2 linked regions of the Chryseolinea soli genome follow. The protein of the gene in region 1 interacts with the protein of each later gene in a pairwise test. Links are inferred from orthologs where the notes say so. Each region holds a gene or a part of one and is shown in the gene's direction. Other genes may lie near its edges.

Region 1 (10,939 bases):
CATTTTGTTTCTGGGTTTTCTGTTCGAGTGCCTGGGGTTTTACCCGGGCTATAAAGGTCTGCGAAGGGCGGTGCAGCCCACGATCGTGTTGGGTACGGTGTCGGCCATTTTTTCGGCGCTGAGCGGCTATTTTCTTTCCCGCGAAGGCGGCTACGACGACCGGCTGATCGTGTTGCATCAAAACTTTGGCATTGCTACGGCGGTGTTTGCCACGGTGCTTTGTTTTGCACGGCAGAGCATCATCACCCGTTTCCCCGAAAAGAAAAAGCGAAAACGCATCCGCATCCTGCTGTTCCTGCCCCTGATCATGCTGGTCACCGTCACGGGACATTTGGGAGGCTCGCTCACGCACGGTGAGGACTTCCTCTTGCCGCCACCCGCAGCGAATGGCGACGATGCCACGCCCGCGGTAAAGATCAAATCCATCGAAGCCGCCGACAGTGCTGTGCTCTACGGCGATGTGATAGAGCCCATCCTCGAAGCGAAGTGCTACAGTTGTCACAGCGCTGCCAAACAGAAGGGACAATTGCGTCTGGATTCGGAAGAGTTTATCCGCAAGGGAGGCAAACACGGCGTGGTGGTGAAGACCGGAGTAGCCGACTCCAGTCTGCTGTATCGCCGGCTCATGCTTCCGCTGGAGGATGAAAAGCACATGCCCCCCAATGAGAAATCACAACTCACTTCGTCCGAGATCGCGCTGGTGCAAGCCTGGATCGAGGAGGGCGCCAGTTTTGACAAACGCATCCAAGCCTTCCGTCAAGTGGCGCGGATCAAAGGATTTATTTCGTCACTCATAGCACCGTCGCACAGCAACGACGACATCCCCACAGAAGAGGTTTCGCCTCCCGACGAAAAAGCCGTGAGCGCGTTGACCGCGAAGGGCATCCTGGTGGTGCCCGTAAGCGAAGGAAACCATTATCTTTCGGTGAGCTACGTCAATGACCGCAAAGTCAGTGACGCCGACCTCCGGGATCTACTTCCCCTGACAAAGCAGATCGTCTGGCTGAACCTCGGCCGGACAAAAATTACAAACGAAGGATTGAAAACGATCGCCCAACTCACAAGCCTCCGCCAACTTCACCTGGAATACACAGCGATCGACGATGCCGGAGTGAAAGCGCTGGCGTCACTCGAACAACTGCGACTGCTCAATCTCGTCGGCACAAACCTCCACGACGAGGGACTGACTCACATCGCGTCCCTAAAAAATCTGAAGAAGCTTTTTATTTACAAAACCGCCGTCACGTCAGCGGCCATCGAACAGTATTCTCAAAAAGCAAAAAGCGTTACGGTGGATACGGGAAGCTATCAATTGCCGGTGTTGTCTTCGGATTCGGTTGTTTATAAGCGCAAGAGTTAGAGAAAATTTTCAAAAGTCAGAATCCAGGAACCGGGAGTTTAGCACCCAGCATTCAGTAACAAATTAGCCGTTCTTGTTAAAAATCTTAAGTAGCAGTCTCTGACTCCTGTCTACCGAAGGCCAAGCCCTACAGGCTCCTGGATTCTGGCTCCTGGCTCCTGTACAGCCATGCAACTTATCGCTCCCAAAATCCATCTTTACACAAAGACAATTTAGCTTACACCGATAGGGATAGATTTATAAATTTTAGTTTAATTACCGTTTATTATGGGCTATATTATTAGTGGAATTCAGCAGGTTGGGATCGGTGTTCAGGACGCCGATGCGGCCTGGGCATGGTACAGGAAACATTTTGGGATGGATGTCCCGGTTTTTAAAGACAGTGCCACGGCGTCGTTGATGACGCGTTACACAGGTGACCGGGCCGAGGACCGCTATGCCATTCTGGCCATGAACATGCAAGGTGGCGGCGGTTTCGAGATCTGGCAATTTACCAGCCGCACTCCCCGCGAACCTGAAGTGGAGCATTTTCTCGGCGACACGGGCGTCTTTGCCGTGAAACTGAAGACCCAGGATATCGCTACGGCCTATCGCACGTTGAAAGCCAGTGGTGTGCACATCCTCAACAGCGTGCAACAGTCACCCGACGGTCGGATGCACTTCTATGTGAAGGATCCTTTCAACAATCTGTTCGAGATCACGGAAAGCAAAAGCTGGTTCAAGAAGGCCAAAGCGATCACCGGCGGCGTGGCCGGCTGTGTGATCGGGGTGACGGATATCGACAAGGCATTGAAGCTTTATCGCGATGTTCTTGGCTACACCGAGGTGCTTTATGACGGGCAAAAGAAATTCGAAGATTTTGAAGGCGTGCCCGGGGGTGAGAATGAATTCAGGAGGGTGATCCTTCGCTCGAATAAAAACCGGATGGGCGCTTTTTGCAGGCTTTTGGGGGAGACCGAATTGGAATTGGTGGAAGTCAAGAACCGCGCGCCCCAAAAGATATTTCACGATCGTTATTGGGGTGACCTGGGCTACATCCACATCTGCTTTGACATCAATGGCATGGAACAACTTGCCGACCGCTGTCAGCAAGCCAATTTCAGCTTCACGGTCGACAGTCGCGACTCGTTCGACATGGGCAAAGCGGCCGGCCATTTCTCTTACTGTGAAGATCCCGACGGCACACTCATCGAATTTGTCGAGACGCACAAAATACCCATCGTCGAAAAAATAGGATGGTATCTCAACATCCGTCATCGCGATCCGGGCAAGCCTTTGCCGGACTGGATGCTGGGCATGCTGGCGCTGAACCGGGTGAAGGATTAACACCCGGTCAGGCAAAATCAGAAATCGTTTCTCTCTATTTTACGGTGAATTGTCCGCTGCCCATCAGGTAGTCGTCGGTGTATACTTCGAGCTTGTAGGTGCCGGAGGCATATTCCGATCCTTTGTCATAGAGGAAGGAAAGCTTTTGTTTGGTGTTGTCGAAGAGCACGTCCTGTGACTCGGTGTAGAACTCTTCCTTGCCGTTGAACAGGAAAGTTCCGGAGCCGCGGGCCACGTCAAAAAGCACCTGGCCGTTCTCGTCCACGATGCGGATCATGATCTTCTTGCCTTCGATGGGAGCTACTTTGTTTTCGGCGATGTTGAACTCGACTTTCAGCTTCCCAACCTGGCGGCTTTTGAAAGGTGACTCGCGCTCTTTGCCGCGATCGGACAAGGCGACGATGCGCACATTTTCAACTTTCAACTGCGACGCTATCGCGACTTTATCGGCCAGTTCATCTTTGGTTTGGCTGAGGCGGTTTATCGAATCGCCCAATTGGTTCTTTTCGGTTTTGAGCGATGTGTTTTCGGTGAGCAATTCTTTGTTGACAGACTTCAGCTTGGTGATCTCCTCGTCCTTGATCTTCAACAGCGTTTCATATCCTTCCACTTTGTCTTTGAGGGCCTTGATCTCTTTGCCGGTGGCACGCTTGGAGCGTTTCAGTTCGGCTTCCACTTCGCCTTTGGCTTTTAACAAATCAGACACGTCGCCGCCCAGCTTTTGCACCTCGGCGATCTTGGTGTCCAACTCGGCTTTGATCTCGCTCATGCGTTGCATGGTAGTGGCGAGCTCTTGTTCGGTAGAAGTGAGGTCGGTTTTGATCTCTTGCCTTTCTTGCGAGTCGAGGTAGATCTTTATGCCTTGCACGACGATCACCAGGGAAAGGAGGGCGATGATGATGGCGTTCTTATTACTTTTCTTCGGAGCCTCAACAGGCTCTGGATTGAATTCGCTCATGGCTGTGGATAATATGAATGATGGCAAAAATAGGACTTCTCCCCATGCAATTCAATGGCTAATACTGTAAAACAACGTGTTGTTTGTTCAGCGATGGGTCGAAGAACACCAGTCCACACCGGAACAGGTCGGCGGTGGCATAGACCAGGGGGTGTCGCTGGATGGCTTTCCAGGCGGCGGCCATGTCGGCCGAGTGGTGGATGTCGTCGATGACCATGACGCTGCGGGGATGCATTTTCATGGCCAATGCTTCGAAGTATTGCTGGGTTGGGATGAGGCGGTGGTTGGCATCCAGGAGGGCGAAGTCGATCGATTTCACGTCCTCCAGGAAGCGCGGCAGGGTGTGATCGATATTGCCGCGCACGAGTTGGATGTCCCGGGTACCGGCAGCGTCGAAGTTGGCTTGAGCAATGTCGGCAATGGCGCTCACGCCCTCGAACGTGTGGACGGTTCCTTCATTGAACCGGGCCAGGTATAGCGTGTTGATCCCAAAGGAGGTGCCCAGTTCGACCACCTCATGGCAGTGGAAAGCTTTGATGATGCGCGCATACAACTTCGAATATTTGACCGGACTGGTGCTGGTGCGGGCAATGTCGCGAATCGATCTTTGATGACCGGAGAGCACCGAAGAGGCGGCGCCCAGATCTGCCGCGGCGATAGCGCGACGGTCGGCCAGGAGGGTTTGCCGGATCTTCTCAGCCGTCTGAAAATCGGCATCCACTTTTTTGGGACGGACAACTTGTGTATAGAAGTCGTAAAAAAAGGGGGAGTGCAGCGAGTGCTCGCCAACGGCATCCAGCCAATAGGTGAAATACGATTGAAGTTGGAAGAAAGCGTTTGTCACTCAGTTGAGTCGGAGAGGGGCAACCATGGTGAACTCGGGAATATTCACCTGCATGGTGGTACCATCCACGACGCGCTCCATCAGGTAGGTGCCTACCATTTTGCCAATGCCCGATTTGAGGTTGCAGCCGGAAACATATTGGTGTGCCTGGCCGGGTTCGAGCACGGGTTGCTGGCCTACCACACCTTCACCTTCCACTTCGCGTTGGGTGAACCCGGCATCAAAAATATGCCAGTGTCTGCGGAGGAGTTGGATGGTGTATTCGCTGTGGTTTTCGATGGTAATGCGGTAGGTAAACACATAGTGGTATTGGCTCGGGCTGGAATACGCCGGCTGGTATTCCGTCTCGACACTTACCTTGATACCTTGGGTGATTTCCGTTACCATACGGTTCAAAAATATTAATTTTTTACAATTCCCGTCACGAAGGTTTTTATTTCCTATCAAAATACTGGAAATCAGCCGATTAAATATCAATTTTTCACGATTAATTTTCCTTCCCCGCACCGCTTTTTGCGCTTTTGGCGAATGCCATTAGTTTTGAATCTATGGATGTCAAAATTGCACCAAGCTGGAAAAGCAAGCTCGTTCCCGAATTTGAGAAACCGTATTTCCAGCAACTCATTGAATTTGTAAAACAGGAATACAAAACACAGACCGTCTATCCGCCGGGCAAAGAAATATTCCGCTCGTTCGACTGCAGCGACTTCGACAATGTCCGCGTGGTCATCATCGGGCAAGATCCTTATCACGGTCCCGGCCAGGCTAACGGTCTCTGCTTCTCTGTCCGCGACGGCGTGCGTATGCCCCCCTCGTTGGTCAACATCTTCAAAGAGATAAAACAAGATCTGGGCAAACCCATTCCTGCTTCGGGCGACCTGGAGCGTTGGGCCGTTCAGGGCGTGCTGCTTCTCAATGCCACCCTGACCGTGCGCGCCGCTTCACCGGGCTCACATCAAAACAAAGGATGGGAGATCTTTACCGACGCGGTCATCAAAAAGATATCCGACGAAAAAGAAAACGTCGTGTTCCTCCTCTGGGGTGCCTATGCCCAAAAGAAAGGCGAGATCATCGATCGGAACAAACACCTTGTTTTGATGTCGGCCCATCCGTCGCCCTTCTCGGCTGACCGGGGGTTCTTTGGGAATAAGCATTTTAGTAAGGCAAATGAGTATTTAAAGCGGAAGGGGATAAAGGAGATTGAGTGGTAGGTTTACGAGTAATAGTTGTGGCGCGTATGGTAGCTGGTTTTGTTTGTGTGCTGAGGCAAAAAACTTTGTTGGTGGGGACACCAACAAAGGGGCTATGGCCGGAAACGTATTGGGCAAAGCATCAATAAGGGCGGATGGCCCAAACTTGTGGGTGAAAAAGGAATGAACATCGCGAACTCTTGGCTCTACAAACTTCCTGTCCCTTGTTCTGTTAGATTGTCGCTTAGCAAAAAAGCCAGGAGCCGCGAGAATTTTGAATTTCTCCCGGCTCCTGGCTTCTGATTCTCGCTCCTGAATACTTACCGTATCAGATTAAAGAACCTGCTCCACCGGATCTTGTGCAGGAAGTCTGCATTTCGATCGATCGAGAGCCAGATGAAAAATGCTTTTCCGACGATGTGGTCTTCGGGTACAAAGCCCCAGAAGCGGGAGTCGAGGGAGTTGTGGCGGTTGTCGCCCATCATGAAGTAATAGTCTTGTTTGAAAGTGTATTCGGTCACTTCCTTGCCGTCGATGTAGAGGCGGCCGTTTTCGATCTTGACGTCCTTGTTGTGGTCATACATTTTGATGGTGGGGCCGTAGAAGGCGAGGGTCGAATCGTTGATGGAAATGGTACCGCCTTTCTTGGGAACCCATACCGGGCCGAAGTTGTCGGTCACCCAATGTGAATATTTCTTTTCAGACGTGCCGGCCGCGCCGTCGTAATAGCGGGAGTAGGGGATCTGTCCGTCTACTTCATTTCTGTTTTCGATCACCACCGATTTGATGTAGGACAACTTCCGGAGTGCGTCAGCCCTTTCCTTGGTGAGGAACATGAGGTAATAGAACTTGCCATTCTGCTGGCTGGGCCCCTGGACATCTTCGGTGCCGAGGTCGAGCGCGCGCAGGTTGCGATCGTTGATGCGGTTGTCGGACATCACCACATAGCTATACTGCATTTCGGGGGGATTCGGCAAGGGTTCGCCATTGGTGTACACTTGCTTGTCCTGGATGAACAACGTATCGCCGGGCACGGCCACGCAGCGTTTGATGTAGTTCGTTTTGAGATCGACCGGGTAGTCAACGTTCTCGTTAAGCTCGCGCGGAGGGATGTTGAAGACCACCACGTCGCCACGCTTCACGTGTGTGAGGCCGGGCAATCTGTATTGCGGCAGCTTGATCCATTCCACATATGAAGGAATGTTGGTGAACCAGATCTTCTGGTGGGTCAGCGGAACCTGCAGGGGTGTGGTGGTGGTCCGCGTGCCGTAATGGAATTTGCTCACGAAGAGAAAGTCGCCTACCAGCAGGGAGTTCTCCATCGAAGGCGTTGGAATGGTGTAGGCCTCCATGATGAGCCAGCGGATGAGCGTGGCGGCGATCACGGCAAAGCCGATGGCTTCGGTCCATTCCTGACGAACCGATTTTTTGCCTTCTTCTATCTTCGGAGGTGTATAAACGACCTCTTTCTTGAAGCCCAGGTAGGGGAAGTAGAGGAAGGGGAAGATGGCCGCCGCGATGTATTCCGGAAGGGTATTCTTGCCATAGCACTTTACAAAATCGATGACGAGACCGATCATAATGACCTGACCAATGACGGGGATGAAAAGATAGAAGATCCATGACCAGGGACGGCCGGCGAGTCTCAGGATGACCACCAGGTTATAGACGGGAACAAGCCCCTTCCAGCCGGCCTCGCCTGCCTTTTCGAACATCTTGTAAAGGCCAATAAAAGTGGGAATTAAAAAGAAGAGGGTGCCAATGAGTAGTGCTAAACCTCGAGAATCTTCCATCAGTTTGAATTTAAAGCCTGCAAATAAAATGAAAATAATTGACCTATGAATAGGTCGCCAGGACGGCGCCATAATTTCAGGCGACGGACGGGCTTATTTTGAAAAATCAGAATTTAAGGAAATCGTCCATGCCCAGCACTCCTTTTTTGTCTTTTGCCCACTCGGCCACCATCACGGCGCCCAGGGCAAAACCCTCGCGGGAGTGTGCGATATGCTTGATCTCGATATCGTCGATGGCAGATTCGTACTTCACCACGTGCGTTCCCGGCACCTGGTCGATGCGGAACGATTCGATGAAGAGGTCACCTCTGTTGGTGCTTTCCTTGTTCACCCATTTTCGCTTGCGCTCAACGTTCTTCAGCACACCCTCGGCCAGGGTAATAGCCGTGCCACTCGGGGCGTCTCGCTTTTCGGTGTGGTGCACTTCGTCCATGCGGACGTCATACTGCGGAAAGCCGTTCATGATGCGGGCCAGGAATTCGTTTACCTTAAAGAAGATGTTCACCCCCAGGCTGTAGTTGGAGGCATAAAAGAAGGTGCCATCCTGCTGTTTGCAAAGGCTCTCCACTTCAGCCCGGCGCTCAAGCCACCCGGTGGTGCCACAAACAACCGGAAGCTGCCGTGACAGACATTTGCGAATATTGTCGAACGCCGCATCGGGATGCGAGAATTCGATGGCGACGTCGGCTTTAGTGGTGTCGAATTCGTGGCGGTTGTCTACATCGATCTTGGCCGCGATCTCGTGGCCACGTTCCAGGGCAATGCGCTCGATGATCTTACCCATTTTCCCATAGCCCAGCAGGATGATTTTCATACGTTAAAAAATAGATTCAGGCAAAAATGCATTTTTTATTGGATTGGGCAATCGAAATCAGGAGCCAGGAGCCAGAATTGGGCAATCGGTATTCAGTAGCCAGTAGTCAGTAGCCAGGAATCAGTTAATCGGTAGGTCTGCGACCTAGAAGTGAGAATTGGGTAGTCGTTGGGGTTCAGATAAGACAAAGAATAGGCGAGGTGGGAATACTATGGCAAAGTAATACGGAGCTACAAAAGCTGACATCTTGCTACGGAGAAGAATACTTTCAAGAAAAAGGCAATTTCGGCTGGCTACTGACTACTGGCTACTGGCTACTGAATGCCGAGAAAAAGATTCCGGCTCCTGGCCGCTCCTTACACTAGAATTTAACCAGTAACGTAACCCCTGACGTTCGCCCAATCAGGGCATTTTGCTCCACCGACGGGTGCCAAGTGACTTTCAAAGAGGGATTGAGATCAAATTCCTTGAGATGGGCATCGACGAGCGCGTCGACCATTTGAAGAATATAGACCCCTCCGGCGATGACGATCATGAAGTCGCGTTGGCGGCGGTATTGGTCTACCACGTTGCGATAGGTGGAGGTGGTGTAGACGTCGCCGGGGTAGATTTCGCTGTCGCCATCGTAGCCATGGTCGAGGTTAAAGAAGAGTTTGTTCTTATACTTGATATAGCCTTCCTGATAGAAGTTGATGGCGTAACCGAGGGCAATGAAGCCCCCATAGACCAGCGGAAGTTTCCAGTATTTCTTGTTGTAGATCTGTCCAAGGCCCGGGACAACCGCGGCATAGAGCAAAGCCTTGCGTGGGTTGTAGCGGGCGGCGTAGGTCTTGAGCATCACGGTGTCCTGGCTTTCGACAATAAGGCTATCGCTCTCGTGGTCGACTGCCAAGGAATCTTGGGCCATAGTTTTGGTGAGGGCCAGGCATGCCAGGACTAGGAGGACGAGGTATTTCTTCATTTCACGCTTTGGATGCGCAAGTTAGGAATACATCTTGAGGATGTCCAATATCCGGTTCAGATCCTCCACGGAGAGGAAGGGAATGCGGATATCGCCTTTCTTGCCATCGCTCTTCACAACAACTCGAGTGCCAAAGTGTGACGACAGGCGGGTCTGGAGCTGCGCTATTTCGCGTGAAGCCGGGGCAGACGCCGCGGATTCGGACGGAGCGGATTTGGTGGAGGTCTTCTGCGAGAGGTCGCGGACGAGCTCTTCCACCTTGCGCACCGACAGGTCTTCGTTGACGGCCTGCTTGAAGATGTAGAGTTGCTGGTCGGCATTCTCCACATTGATGATGGCGCGCGCATGACCCATCGACAGCTTGTTGTCGCGCACGGCGATCTGGATGTCGGGGGGAAGTTTGAGCAGGCGCAGGTAGTTGGTGACGGTGGTGCGGTTCTTGCCAACGCGCTCGCCGAGCTCTTCCTGTTTCAGGCTACACTCTGTCATCAGCCGCTGATAGCTGAGGGCGATTTCTATGGCGTTGAGGTTTTCGCGCTGGATGTTTTCGATGAGGGCCATCTCCAGCATTTGCTGGTCGTTGGCCGAGCGGATATAGGCCGGGATGGATTCGAGGCCTGCCAGTTTGGAGGCCTGAAAGCGACGCTCACCCGAAATCAACTGGTATTGGTGGTCGGACAGGCGTCGTACCGTGATGGGTTGGATGATGCCGTGGACCGTGATGGATTCGGCCAGTTCCAACAAGGCTTCCTGGTCGAAGTGCGTGCGGGGTTGGAAGGGGTTCACTTCAATCTCCGCCACGGGTATTTCCGTCATGCCGCTGGTGGGGATGGCCGGTGCTGCCTGGGTGGCGCGCGCTGTTTCGGGCGCTTCCAGGTTCACGGGGATGCTATCGACCTCCAGCCGTTCGTCTGTGGGGCTGTCGCTCAGCAAAGCGCTTAAGCCCCTTCCTAATGCTTTCTTTTTGCTCATTTCGACATTCCGTTTTTATCCAGCACCTCGTGTGCCAGATTGAGGTAGCTAATGGCTCCTTTGCTTTCGGCATCGTGAACGATGACGGGCAACCCAAAGCTGGGCGACTCGCTAAGCTTCACGTTGCGAGGGATGATGGTTTTAAACGTCATTTTCGAAAAATGTGTTCTCACCTCTTCCACTACCTGGTTGCCCAGGCTGGTACGCGAATCATATAACGTCAATAAGATACCTTCTATTTCAAGCCGCGGGTTCAGGCGCGTCTGGATGATCTTGATCGTGTTCAGCAACTTGCCCAATCCTTCGAGCGCGAAGTACTCGCACTGTACGGGAATGATGACCGAGTCGGCGGCCGTCAACGCGTTGATGGTGATGAGACCCAGGGACGGTGAGCAGTCGATGATGATGAAGTCGTATTCATCTTTCACTTTGCCCAGGGCGTCGCGCATCTTTTCCTCGCGGCGTTCGATGCTGACCATTTCCACCTCGGCACCGACCAGGTCGATGTGGGAGGGAAGCACGTCCAGGAATTTGAGGTCGTTCTTTACGATGGCGTCTTTTGGATTTACACCATCGACCATACACTCATAAATGCCCTGGCTGATGTCCTTCGGGTTCAGGCCGAGACCTGAAGTTGAATTGGCCTGCGGGTCGGCATCCACCAGCAATGTTTTACATTCCAGTACTGCCAGACTTGCCGCGAGATTGATAGCCGAAGTGG
Region 2 (11,033 bases), 4.4 Mb from region 1 along the record:
ACGCAAAGAAAAGCGGGCAAACGATCGCTTCTGTGGTGAACGAAGCCTTGAACGATACATTGAGCCGGACGTTGATCACCGGTATGTCGACAATCTTCGTGATCGTGATCCTCTTCTTCTTCGGTGGTGAGACCATCAAAGGATTCACGTTCGCTATGCTCATCGGTGTATTGATCGGTACCTATGCATCGTTGTGTATCGGTACACCTGTACTGGTTGACTTCTCGAAAGACGACACCAAGCTGCAGGAACCCAAGCCTGCACAAAGCAAGCCTGTTACAGCTTAAGCTATAAATAGAACATATAGAAGAAGGGTCCCGGAAAAATCGTCCGGGACCCTTCTTTTTTTGTTGACAGTCGTCTTATAAGTGAGCCTTCAGCGCAGCCACCATCACATGCAGGGCGCGTTCGAAGTGCCGGTTGTTGGGAATGATAAAATCGGCGTGGTGTTTTAGTGGCTTGATCAACGATTCGTATACCGGCATCACATGATGCTGATAGCGGTACAACACATCGTCGAGATCGTAGCCGCGTTCTTCGTTGTCGCGGCGAATGCGGCGGCTTAGCTTGAGGTAGTCTTTGGCTTCGATAAAAATCTTCAGGTCCAGCTCTTTTTCGATCTCGGGATAATATTGCACAAAGAGTCCCTCGATGATGAGGATGGGCGCCGGTTTGAACTCCAGCATTTTGGGCTGGCTGTCTATTTTGTTGAACATGTATTCTTTTTTCAACAGCGGTTCACCGCGCTTCAGCTTCAGGATGTCGGCGTGCAGTTGCTCGCGCTCGATGGCTTCGGGAAGATCGAAGTTCTGGATGCCCTTCTCGTCGATGACCTGGGTCTCTATCGGTTTGTAGTAATGATCCTGGGAGATGAGGCAGATCTCATGGGGCTGAAAATGCGAAGCGAGCTGTTCGATGAAGTAGGTCTTGCCCGAGCCGCTTCCGCCGGTGATGCCAATGGTGTAGGGTTGACGCATATAGGTTCAGATGCGGCAAATCTACGAAGAACTTCACCGGGAGGGGAAATGATTTTTCAGGTAGTCTTCCAGTTTTTTCAACGCCCGGGCGCGATGGCTCAGCTGGTTCTTGGCGTCCATGGTCATCTCGGCAAACGTGGCGGTGTATCCTTCGGGAACAAAGACCGGGTCGTAGCCAAAGCCGGCAGTGCCTCGTGGTGTGGCGGTGATGGTGCCTTTCACGATGCCTTCAAAAAAAATGGGTTCCGGTGTCAGGCCGATCAGGGTGATGATGGTGCGGAATTGTGCCGAGCGGTTTGACTGGCCTTGCAGATTCTTTAGCAAAAGGGCGATGTTGTCGTCGCTGCTGCGTTGGGGGCCGGCGTAATGCGCCGAGTCCACGCCAGGCCTGCCCTGAAGGGCCGCCACTTCCAGACCGGTGTCGTCGGCGAAGCAGGGGATGTTGTAGTGGGTGTGAACGTATTCTGCTTTTTGAAGGGAGTTGCCCTCGAGCGTATTACGCGTCTCGGGCAACTCTTCAAAACAATTGATCTCCTGTAAACTTAAGATCTCGATGTGTGGGCCGGCCACATGACGTACCTCACTTAGTTTGTGGGCGTTGTTTGTGGCGAAGCAAAGTTTCATTGCGATACAATACCCTGTAGCTCTACCTCAAGAATTACCGGAGTGTTGGCCGGCACCGCGATGCCTCCGCCTGCGGAAGCTCCAGCCGGTCCATACGCATAACCCGAGGGAGCGTAGATCGTGATTTTGCTGCCCACGTGTATGCGCTGCAGACCGATGCGAAGGGCGTGAATGTTATCGATCACCCGAACAGCCGCATCATCTGTAGTTTGGTCTACGCTGGCAACGGCGCGGGTATCGTCCGTGAGCACCTTGACGTCGTATTTGATCTTTACGCGATCGTACCAACCGGGGATCTGGCCGGCACCCTGTTCTGTGACCACATAGCGCAAGCCGGTGGCGTCAATAACGGGTGTTATGTTTTTACCCTGCAGATACGTAGTGATGGCCGTGGTATCTTTTTTGAATTGGGCGATCTGGCTTTGGGTGATCAACACCCGATTGAATTTGATGTTGAACACCAGGATGGAATTCGCGGGGATCGACGCCTTATCAACGTTACCGTAGCCATAGATTGACGGTATATAGATCGTTGCTTCCGATCCGGAGGGAAGCGTAGTGAGCGCTACCTTCCAGCCATCGATATAATTAGAAACAATACCTTTCGTATTGCCGGCATCGAATTGTGCGCCGGTGGAGAAAAGCGTTCCCACATAGTCCACGTCAACCGAATCCGATCCTAAGGCTGGCAGGCCGTTACCGAGTTTAGTGATGACCATACGAATTCCTGTCGCGTCCTTTATAGCGCTCAGGCCGTTGCCATCCAGGAAATTGTCGATCGCAGCAACGTCAGTAGCCAATTGCTGACCGGAGTCATAATTGTCGCCTGAACCAATACAGGAGTATAGCCCAAGGGATATACCAGCCAAAACTAACGCCACCCATCCGACACGTTTCATGTTCTTCTTCATATGGTTTTATTCATTTAGTTACTGTTACTATTTACAGCTTCTCGTGGCCTGATCGAATTGTGCAGCCACCTGGAGAAGTTGTACGTCAAAGATCAGGATAGCATCGGGAGGAATGGCGCCCGGATAACCCTGAGGACCATACGCCAATCCCGAAGGAATGTAGAAGGTAGCTGAGTCGCCGATGCCCAGCTTGGGGATCCCCAGCTTCCAGCCTTCGATCACACCACCGAGGGGGAAAGCGATCTTCTCGGCCTGGTCAAACACACGGCCGTCTTTTAAAAGCTTGCCTTTGTATTTCACTTCCACGCAATTTTCAACCGAAGGCTTGGCACCGCCGCCGTTCGAGTGCAACACATAGCGCAGACCGCTGCTGTCTTGTTCGGCTTTGATGTTGTTCTTTTCCAAATATTTGGCGATGAGGGCGGCGTCTTTGGCGGGTTGTGTTTTCTTTTTCTCTTCCATGAGCTTGGCTTGATACTCACGGAATGCCTCCATGCGCATGATGTCTTTCACCTGGATGAAGTACGAGATGCTGACGGTGGTATCGATTTTCGGCGGGATGGGCTGGCCGATCACGTCTTTGAAGAATTTGGCAACGGGCATGGTCATGACCACGCTGTCGCCTTTGGAAAGCATGCGGAACATCTGTACCATGCCGTTCTCAGTAGCCAGCGCCGTGCTGTCGGCGATCATCACTGCCGAAGGCATACCGTCTTCGTGGGTGCTGTTCCAGGTGGAGTCCTTGGAGTCTTTCAGCACATAGTCAAATACCAGGATATCTTCCTTTTTGGGGAGGATGCCGGTGCCGGCTTTGATGACGCTGAATTTGAGGCCGTTTGGCGTTACTTTTTCGGTTTGTTTACTACACGCTACGCACAGCAACGTCAATCCGAGCAGCACAATTGAAATTCTATTCATGATTTAATTTTGGTTAGACAGTTTATGGTTTTAAAAAGTTGTAATCGTTTTAAATAAATTAATCGGCCAAAAGCTGGTCTTTGTATTGCGGCAGCAGGTCGAGAAATTTCTTCACGGTTTGTTCCAGGGTCAGGTTGGTCTGTCCCCCGGCAGCGTTGCGGTGGCCGCCGCCCTGAAAGTGGGCGCGGGCCATTTCGTTCACCGAAAAATCCCCCAGCGAACGCAAGGAGAGTTTTATGTTTTCCCTGCGATCGGAAATAATCACCGACAGCTTGATGCCCTTTATGGAAAGGCCAAAGTTCACCAGCCCCTCCGTGTCGCCGGTCTGCGAACCGAAGCGCTTCAGTTCATCGGCTGTCAAAGCGATGTAGGCTGTTTTGTATTCGGGTAAAACCTGTAGTTTTTCCCACAGCACATAGCCCATCAGTCGCAGCCTTTCCAGGCTGTTGGTTTCATAAATGAGCTTCGACACCTTGTAGGGATTTGCACCCCGTGCCACCAGGTCCGACGCGATCTGGAACACCTTGTGGTTGGTGTTGGAGTGTCGAAATCCACCGGTGTCGGTCATGATGCCGGCATACAGGCAGTCGGCCATGGGACCGTCCACTAGGGCTTGGTCGTCCAGTTCCACGATCAGTTGGTACACCAGTTCGGCGGTAGAGGCGGCGGTGCCGTCCCACTGCTCGAAATCGGCAAAATGTTCTGGTTCCAGGTGGTGGTCGATCAGCACTTTTTTGGCGCCGGCCTCCCGGACCATGCCGCCCAGCTCGTTGATACGGTTCAGGCTTGAAAAATCCAGGCAAAAGATCACTTCGGCCTCCGCGACCAGTTTGGCGCAGCGTTCCGGCTTGTCTTTTTGGAAGATCACCACTTCTTCATTTCCAGGCATCCAGGCGATAAAATCGGGGTAGTCGCTGGGGGTGATCACGGTCACTGCGTGGCCTTTTTTCTTCAGGTATCGGGCCAATCCCAGCGACGAACCCAACGCATCGGCATCGGGCTTGAAATGGGTCAAAATGACCACCTTCCGGGGTTGGCTCAATTGGTCTTTAAAGGCCTTAAGATTTTGCATGGGCTTCTCGAAAGCAAGTGGCAAAAATGGGGAATTTTAGTGCATAGTCAATGCGCAAGAATCAATAGTTCAGGACTATACGACCAGTTAAAGTATAAAAACTACGGCCGGCCCCATTTGCACTATAAACTAATCCACTATTTTTGCGGCCGTTTAGGGGAAATACTCCAAAACCCGGATATCCGTAACCAAATCAGATAAAACACCATATTATGGCAGGAAACAGAACTTTTACGATGATCAAACCTGACGCCGTTAGCGCAGCCAACTCAGGAGCAATTATGAAGATGATTGAGGAAGCAGGCTTCCGCATTGTGGCCGTGAAAAAGACCCAACTGAGCGAAGAACGCGCCGGCGAGTTCTATGCCGTGCACAGCCAGCGCTCCTTTTTCAAAGAACTTTGCACCTACATGTCGTCGGGCGCCATCATTCCGATGATCCTGGAGAAGGACAACGCCGTGGAAGATTTCCGCAAGCTCATCGGTGCCACCGACCCCAAGAAGGCCGAGCCGGGCACCATCCGCAACCTGTTTGCCAAATCCATCGAAGCCAACGCCATCCACGGTTCCGACAGCGACGAGAACGCGGCTATCGAAAGCAGCTTCTTCTTTTCAAACCTGGAGCGCTTCTAAGCGATCCGCGGTCAAGAAATTCCGAGCATAAAAAAAGTGTCCGCCTTTCGGGGGACACTTTTTTCTTTTTTAAGCAAAAATCTCAATGCAGTTCCGGCAGCACAAAATCATCGAGAGCGCTGGGCTCTTTCATCAATCCTTCGATGTCGTCCACCGTGCGGGGCGCCAGTTTCGACAGTTGGTCCACGCCGGTGGGGGTGATCAGGAAGTCGTCTTCAATGCGCACGGCGATGCCCCACCAGCGTTTGTCGCAGGGTGAGTTTTCGGGAATGTAGATGCCCGGCTCGATGGTGATCACCATATTTTCCAACAGCTTGAACCGCGCCCCTTTGTCGTGAACATCCAGGCCGATGTGGTGGCAGCAACCGTGAGGGTAATAGGTGTGGCGTTCGGTTTCACTTTTCAGGATGCCCAGGTCTTTCAAGCCTTTGTTGATCACCGCTTGCGTAACCAAGGTCAAGTCCTGGAAGGCAATGCCGGGCTTGCATATTTTGATGGCTTCTTCCTGTGCCTTCAACACCAGTTCATAGATCAGCTTTTGCTCGGGCGAGAATTTTCCCGACACGGGTATGGTGCGTGTGATGTCGGCGGTGTAGCCACGGTATTCGGCGCCGAGGTCCATCAGGATCATTTCTGAACTGGTGATGAGGGGTTTATAATTGTCTTCGTAATGCAAAATGCACCCGTTGTTTCCCGCACCCACAATAGAAGGATAGCCTACATCCTCGGCTTGATATTTTTTGAAAACGTATTCGTGAATTCCCTGGATCTCGCGTTCGGACATGCCCGGTTTGATCGCCTTCATCACCTCGCGCTGCGCTGTGCATGAAATGGTGACGGCCTTGCGGATCAACTCCAACTCCTCTTTCGTTTTCACGCCGCGCAAGCCCGACATGAGGTTGTCGAGGTCGGAGGTGTTCAGATTGTTTTTCTTTTGTTCGGGTTTAACATTCAGCCCCGCCGATTTTGAAGGATAGTTCACCTTCACCTTGAATTGTTCGATGAGGCTGTACAGGTCGGTCGAGTCGCTGGGATCGTCGCGCACGTCGTTGGTGAAATCGTAGAAAAGAATGCTGGCAAACTTCGAGAAGTCGACGTTATATTTTTTGAAGTCGGCGTTGTTAAACGCCTGGTTGAGCCCCAGGGCGCTTCGCACACCATCCTTGCCCAGGCGGCCGCCGTTCCACAGTTCTTCATTTACGTTCCGGGGCCGCACGAAAATGATCTCGGAATAGACCGTGCCGTTGGCGGCGGTTTGTTTGTCTTTGAAGATGAGCAAGACAGCGTCGGTTTCCTTATAGCCCGTGAGGTAGTAGAAATCGGGATCTTGATGGTATACAAAGTCGACATCGTTTGAGCGGTTGCGCACGGGGTTGGCAAAGAAGACGGCCACGGAGTTGGGCGGCAGCGTTTCGCGTAATTTTTCCCGGCGTCCTTTGTGAAAGTCAGGGGTTAGAAAGTCGGTGGGTACATTTTTCTTATCCTGGGAAAAGCCTTCAATACAGAAAAGCAAACAGGCTGTCAACAGCAGCAATTTCATACGATCACAATTTGCTGCTAAAGTCGTGAAATTTCGTCAGCGCCAGAAAAGGACTTGATATCCGGCCCGGAAACCGGCCTGGCGGGCAGATTTCGCATACTTTTTTATAAAGTCGAACGTCCACGTTATAGAATAGGTCGTGCCCCGGCGTCTGTTCGCTGCATTTTTGAAGAAAAAAAAATCAACCATGGAAATCAAAATTACTTCCGAGCGCCGCTACGACCTGGACTGGCTCCGGCTCATCGCCATCATCATTCTTTTGTTCTATCACACCGGCATGCTGTTCAATACGTGGGGTTGGCATATTAAAAATGCCGAGACCAGCGACAGCTTCCGCTATTGGATGGTCATTTTGCATTTTTGGCGGATGCCCCTGCTGCTTTTTATTTCCGGCGCAGGCACCTACATGGCATTGGGCAAGCGCACCCCTTCGCAGTTTGCCGGCGAGCGCGTGAAACGACTTTTGATCCCCCTCATCTTTGGCATGTTCGCGATCGTGCCGCCGCAGATCTACTATGAACGCATCGCGAACTATGCCAGCTATGGTGAATTTTACAAAACCGTTTTCGATTTCGTTCCCTATCCCAAAGGGAGCTTCAGCTGGCACCACCTGTGGTTTGTGGCCTACTTGCTGGTGTACTCGCTCATCGCGATCCCCATCCTGATCTATCTCCGCTCGCCGAAATCGGCTGCCTTCAAAGCCGGCGCACTGCGATGGCTGGGAAGTCCCGCGGGATTGCTGTTGCTGCCTGCAGTGTTTATTCTGATCACGCAAATCGTGTTGCGGCCTTTTTTCCCCGAAGAAACTCACGCGCTCGCGGGCGACTGGGCGTTCTTCACGTTCTACTTTTGCTTCTTTGTTTTTGGGATGCTGTGTTATTCGAACCCGTTGTTGTGGGAGGCCATCGGCCAGAGCCGGAAACATTTGTTGGTGGCGTCGCTCTTTATTCTTATCCCGTTCTATGGTTTTTATTTTCACCTGAACGATATCATACAGCTGCCGTGGAGTAGCGATACCGTGGAAACGGCTTTTGATGTGAGCGCCATCTTTTTAAGCTGGTTTTGGGTGATCACCGTTATTGCCTTTGGGCAACACTATCTGAATCGTCAGCATCCCTGGCTGAGCCGGATCAATGAAGGGCTTTACCCGTTCTACATTTTGCACCAAACGGTTATTATTTTCCTGGGATATTATATCGACCAACTGTCGTGGAGCATCACGGCAAAATTCTGGGCGGTGAGTTTGCTGACGCTGACGAGTTGTGTGGCGTTTTATCTGTTGTGTATCCGGCCGTTTAATTTGATGCGGCTTTTGTTTGGCGTGAAACTAAAAACGAAGCAAAAGGATCCGGTCGGTGTGCAGGAAGCGGCGGCGCGTATTTGAGCCGGAATTTTTTGAAATCATCTAGCGTAAAGTATCAAACCCCGGCCTTGTAGGCTGGGGTTATCGCCCCTCTAGATCTCTTCCAATAAAAAATCTTTCCCCCGCCCGTAGGCAAAAAGGTCTTTGAGGTGATAACGTTCCAGGGTGACGAGGTCTTTCACTTTAAAATCGCCGTCTACCAGGATCTTTTCGATGATGAATTCGCTCTTCTCGCCAAAGTTGATGAGGCGATATTTCCTTCCTGCGCGCAATACATCAAAAGAAAGCCCTGCCATTATTTCAATTTTAAAAGATCGAGTTCAAATCCCGGGAGCAAGGTGCCGCCGGAGAGCTTGTGATGAAAACCAGTTATTTCTTCCGGTGCGTGGCCCGGGGTGTACACGTATGCTTTTTCGCTTTTCGGATCGATGAGCCAGCCCAGTTGGCAACCGTTATCCATCCATGCTTGCATTTTGCTTTGCAGTGTTCGCAAAGCCTCTGTCGGGGAGTGCAACTCAACTACAAAATCTGGACAGATGTGCGTAAATCTTGCCCGGTCATGTTCGGTTAGTTTTTCCCATCGTTCTTTTCGTACCCATGCGAGATCGGGCGAGCGCATCGATCCGTCGGGTAACATGAAGCCGGATGTGGAATCGAAGCCGAGCCCCAAGTGCTCATGTGCTGACGTCCAGTAGTAAAATAATCCGGAAAGGATCAGATGCTTGTGATTCAAATCATCTCCAACGGGTGACATCACAACAATTTTCCCGCTAACGTCCCGCTCGATCGTCAATTCCGGATACGTTTGGCAAACGATAAATAATTCATTGTCCGAAACGCCATTGGGATACAACCGGTTGAATTGAGATGAGTTCATCGCTAAAATTAAGAAATCACCCTTACAAATCCTCTTCCCGCTCCAGCATTAAGATAGAGGCCTGAGGCACAATGAAATATTTTTCTTCTTCATAGATCACTTCGATGGCGCCCTTCTGCAAAAAGATGGCGAGGTCGCCTTCCTGCGCTTGCAGCGGCAAATATTTTACGGAATCTTCTTTTCCTTTCCAAACGTCGTCTTCGTCTGCCGGCAGAGGCAACGGATAGCCTGGACCAACCTTGATGACGTAGCCGCTTTGAATTTTTTCTTTTTCCTGTACGCCGGGCGGTAAGTATAATCCACTCGCCGTCTTGTCCGATTGTTTACCGGGCTTGATCAGCACCCGGTCGCCAACGACGATCAGTTTTTTTAATTTATTGTCAGCCGTGATTTTCATAATCCAAAATTATGTATCGATGAGAAAATAATTTTTAAAATTTTTGCTTTGAAGGGAAAAAGAATGTCTTTTTCAGACGTCTTATTTGTCAAAAAGATCACCCTGGTCGGTGGCGCGGTCGATGAGGCGCTGGTCCACATTTTTGGTGGGCGAGATGCCGAGCTTTTTAAATTCTTCCACGCGGCGCACCAGGTTGCCCGTGCCGGAGGTGAGCTTGCTCATGGCGTTCTCATAACTCAGCTGCGTTTTTCGCAGGGAGCTGCCGATCTCGATCAGGTCTTCGGTGAAGCCCTTGAACTTTTCATAAAGCCCGGTAGCCTGCCGCACGATCTCGGCGGTGTTCCGGTTTTGATACTCCTGTTTCCACGTGTTCTTGATCAATTGCAACGACGGGATGAGCAACGTCGGGCTCACAAAAACGATCCTCCTTTCTAATGCTTCCTCATACAACGTCTTTTCGCTTTGGATGGCCAGGATATAGGCCGGTTCAATCGGGATGAACATGATCACAAAGTCGGGGCTGTTGTCGGTGATGTTGCGTTGATAATTTTTGTCGCCCAGCAATTTCATGTGCTGGCGGATGGAGATGAGGTGACTTTTCAGATACACCACTTTGTCCTGGTCTGCCTCGGCATTCACAAAATTGTTGTAGGCGGTAAGGCTCACTTTCGAGTCGACGATGACGTGCTTTCCTTCGGGCAGCCGGATCACTACGTCGGGGCGGAGCCGGCCTTCGGCCGTGGTGAACGATTCCTGTACGAAATATTCGCGGTCTCTTTCTAAGCCCGACTTTTCGAGGATGCTTTCCAATATGAATTCACCCCAGGCGCCTTGGGCTTTGGTGTCGCCACGCAGGGCCCGGGTCAGGTTTTCGGCTTCGCGTGTCATTTGGACGTTCAGCCTTTGCAAATTTTCCAGTTGCTCCCGGAGGGCCGAATTGCGCGTGATGGTGTCGCGATGGGTTTCTTCGACTTTCTTCTCGAATTGCACGATCTTCTCGCCCAGGGGTTTCAGCAGGTCGAAGATGTTGGACTTGTTCTGATCGGTGAATTTTTTGCTTTTGTCTTCGAAGATCTCGTTGGCGAGGTTCTTGAACTGGATGGAAAATTTCTCGTTCAGCAATTCCACTTCCTTTTTCTGGTCCTGCAGCTTTTCCTGGAGGTTGCGGTAGTCGGCTTCCACGCTGGCGAGCGCCTGGCTCACCTCCAGCGCTTTGCGTCGTTCCCGGTCGATCTCCAGCCGCAATTCGGCCACCTGGTTTTGGAGGGCCTTGTTCTTTTCTTGTTCCACCAGGACCACGGAAGTGTGCGCCTGCGCTTCGGCGGCGTATTTATATTTTAAAATAAGCCACGATGCGACAGCCCCTCCGCCAATGCCCACTAATAATGCGATAATTTCCATGTGCCGTAAAGATATTCAGGATTGGACGGAGGCCAAACAATCGCGCTTTTTCTCGCGGTAGCCACCCTCCTTTCTTTTGAGGATGAAACCCAAAATTGCCATCAAATCGTTCAATACGCCACCGCCGCCAAACGTCCCGCCCGGAACAGCACCCTTAAAATATCGGGCAGTTAGTTGATTACTTGTGACAATATTCCACTTTTGACCAATTGGCGGCAGAAGGGATGATGCATGAGGGTCTGAATCAGGTCGAAAGCTTTTCCCCATTTCATACGATTTGTAGAAGTAAGTCCCCACACCGTTCGTCCATGACGACCGATA

The links.
Region 2: the proteins of ung (region 1) and D4L85_RS06925 interact in binary tests that used the Escherichia coli proteins (3 or more experiments, as listed by UniProt). The link is inferred for Chryseolinea soli from one-to-one orthologs.

What each region holds. Positions count from the first base shown.
Region 1 is NZ_CP032382.1:6,033,722-6,044,660, forward strand. What follows is about bases 3,990-6,867. They hold ung (uracil-DNA glycosylase), read left to right. Parts: upstream 3,990-5,036; coding sequence 5,037-5,699; downstream 5,700-6,867. Other genes in these bases: D4L85_RS25305 (O-methyltransferase), read right to left, coding at 3,990-4,488; apaG (Co2+/Mg2+ efflux protein ApaG), read right to left, coding at 4,489-4,875; lepB (signal peptidase I), read right to left, coding at 5,999-6,867. In the rest of the region: D4L85_RS25290 (c-type cytochrome domain-containing protein), read left to right, coding at 1-1,360; D4L85_RS25295 (VOC family protein), read left to right, coding at 1,628-2,686; D4L85_RS25300 (chromosome segregation protein SMC), read right to left, coding at 2,721-3,644; more of D4L85_RS25305, read right to left, coding at 3,703-3,989; more of lepB, read right to left, coding at 6,868-7,471; dapB (4-hydroxy-tetrahydrodipicolinate reductase), read right to left, coding at 7,578-8,285; D4L85_RS25330 (DUF5683 domain-containing protein), read right to left, coding at 8,647-9,246; D4L85_RS25335 (ParB/RepB/Spo0J family partition protein), read right to left, coding at 9,268-10,218; D4L85_RS25340 (ParA family protein), read right to left, coding at 10,215-10,939. UniProt on the Escherichia coli protein: Excises uracil residues from the DNA which can arise as a result of misincorporation of dUMP residues by DNA polymerase or due to deamination of cytosine.
Region 2 is NZ_CP032382.1:1,617,829-1,628,861, reverse strand. What follows is about bases 3,453-6,424. They hold D4L85_RS06925 (nucleoside-diphosphate kinase), read left to right. Parts: upstream 3,453-4,714; coding sequence 4,715-5,134; downstream 5,135-6,424. Other genes in these bases: D4L85_RS06920 (aminopeptidase P family protein), read right to left, coding at 5,217-6,424; D4L85_RS06930 (DHH family phosphoesterase), read right to left, coding at 3,489-4,526. Also shown: protein translocase subunit SecDF, read left to right, coding at 1-287; D4L85_RS06950 (uridine kinase family protein), read right to left, coding at 363-977; rdgB (RdgB/HAM1 family non-canonical purine NTP pyrophosphatase), read right to left, coding at 1,011-1,601; D4L85_RS06940 (FKBP-type peptidyl-prolyl cis-trans isomerase), read right to left, coding at 1,598-2,512; D4L85_RS06935 (FKBP-type peptidyl-prolyl cis-trans isomerase), read right to left, coding at 2,540-3,430; more of D4L85_RS06920, read right to left, coding at 6,425-6,674; D4L85_RS06915 (acyltransferase family protein), read left to right, coding at 6,862-8,058; D4L85_RS06910 (hypothetical protein), read right to left, coding at 8,130-8,333; D4L85_RS06905 (Uma2 family endonuclease), read right to left, coding at 8,333-8,914; D4L85_RS06900 (co-chaperone GroES), read right to left, coding at 8,937-9,311; D4L85_RS06895 (DNA recombination protein RmuC), read right to left, coding at 9,393-10,712; D4L85_RS06890 (hypothetical protein), read right to left, coding at 10,728-11,033. UniProt on the Escherichia coli protein: Major role in the synthesis of nucleoside triphosphates other than ATP. The ATP gamma phosphate is transferred to the NDP beta phosphate via a ping-pong mechanism, using a phosphorylated active-site intermediate.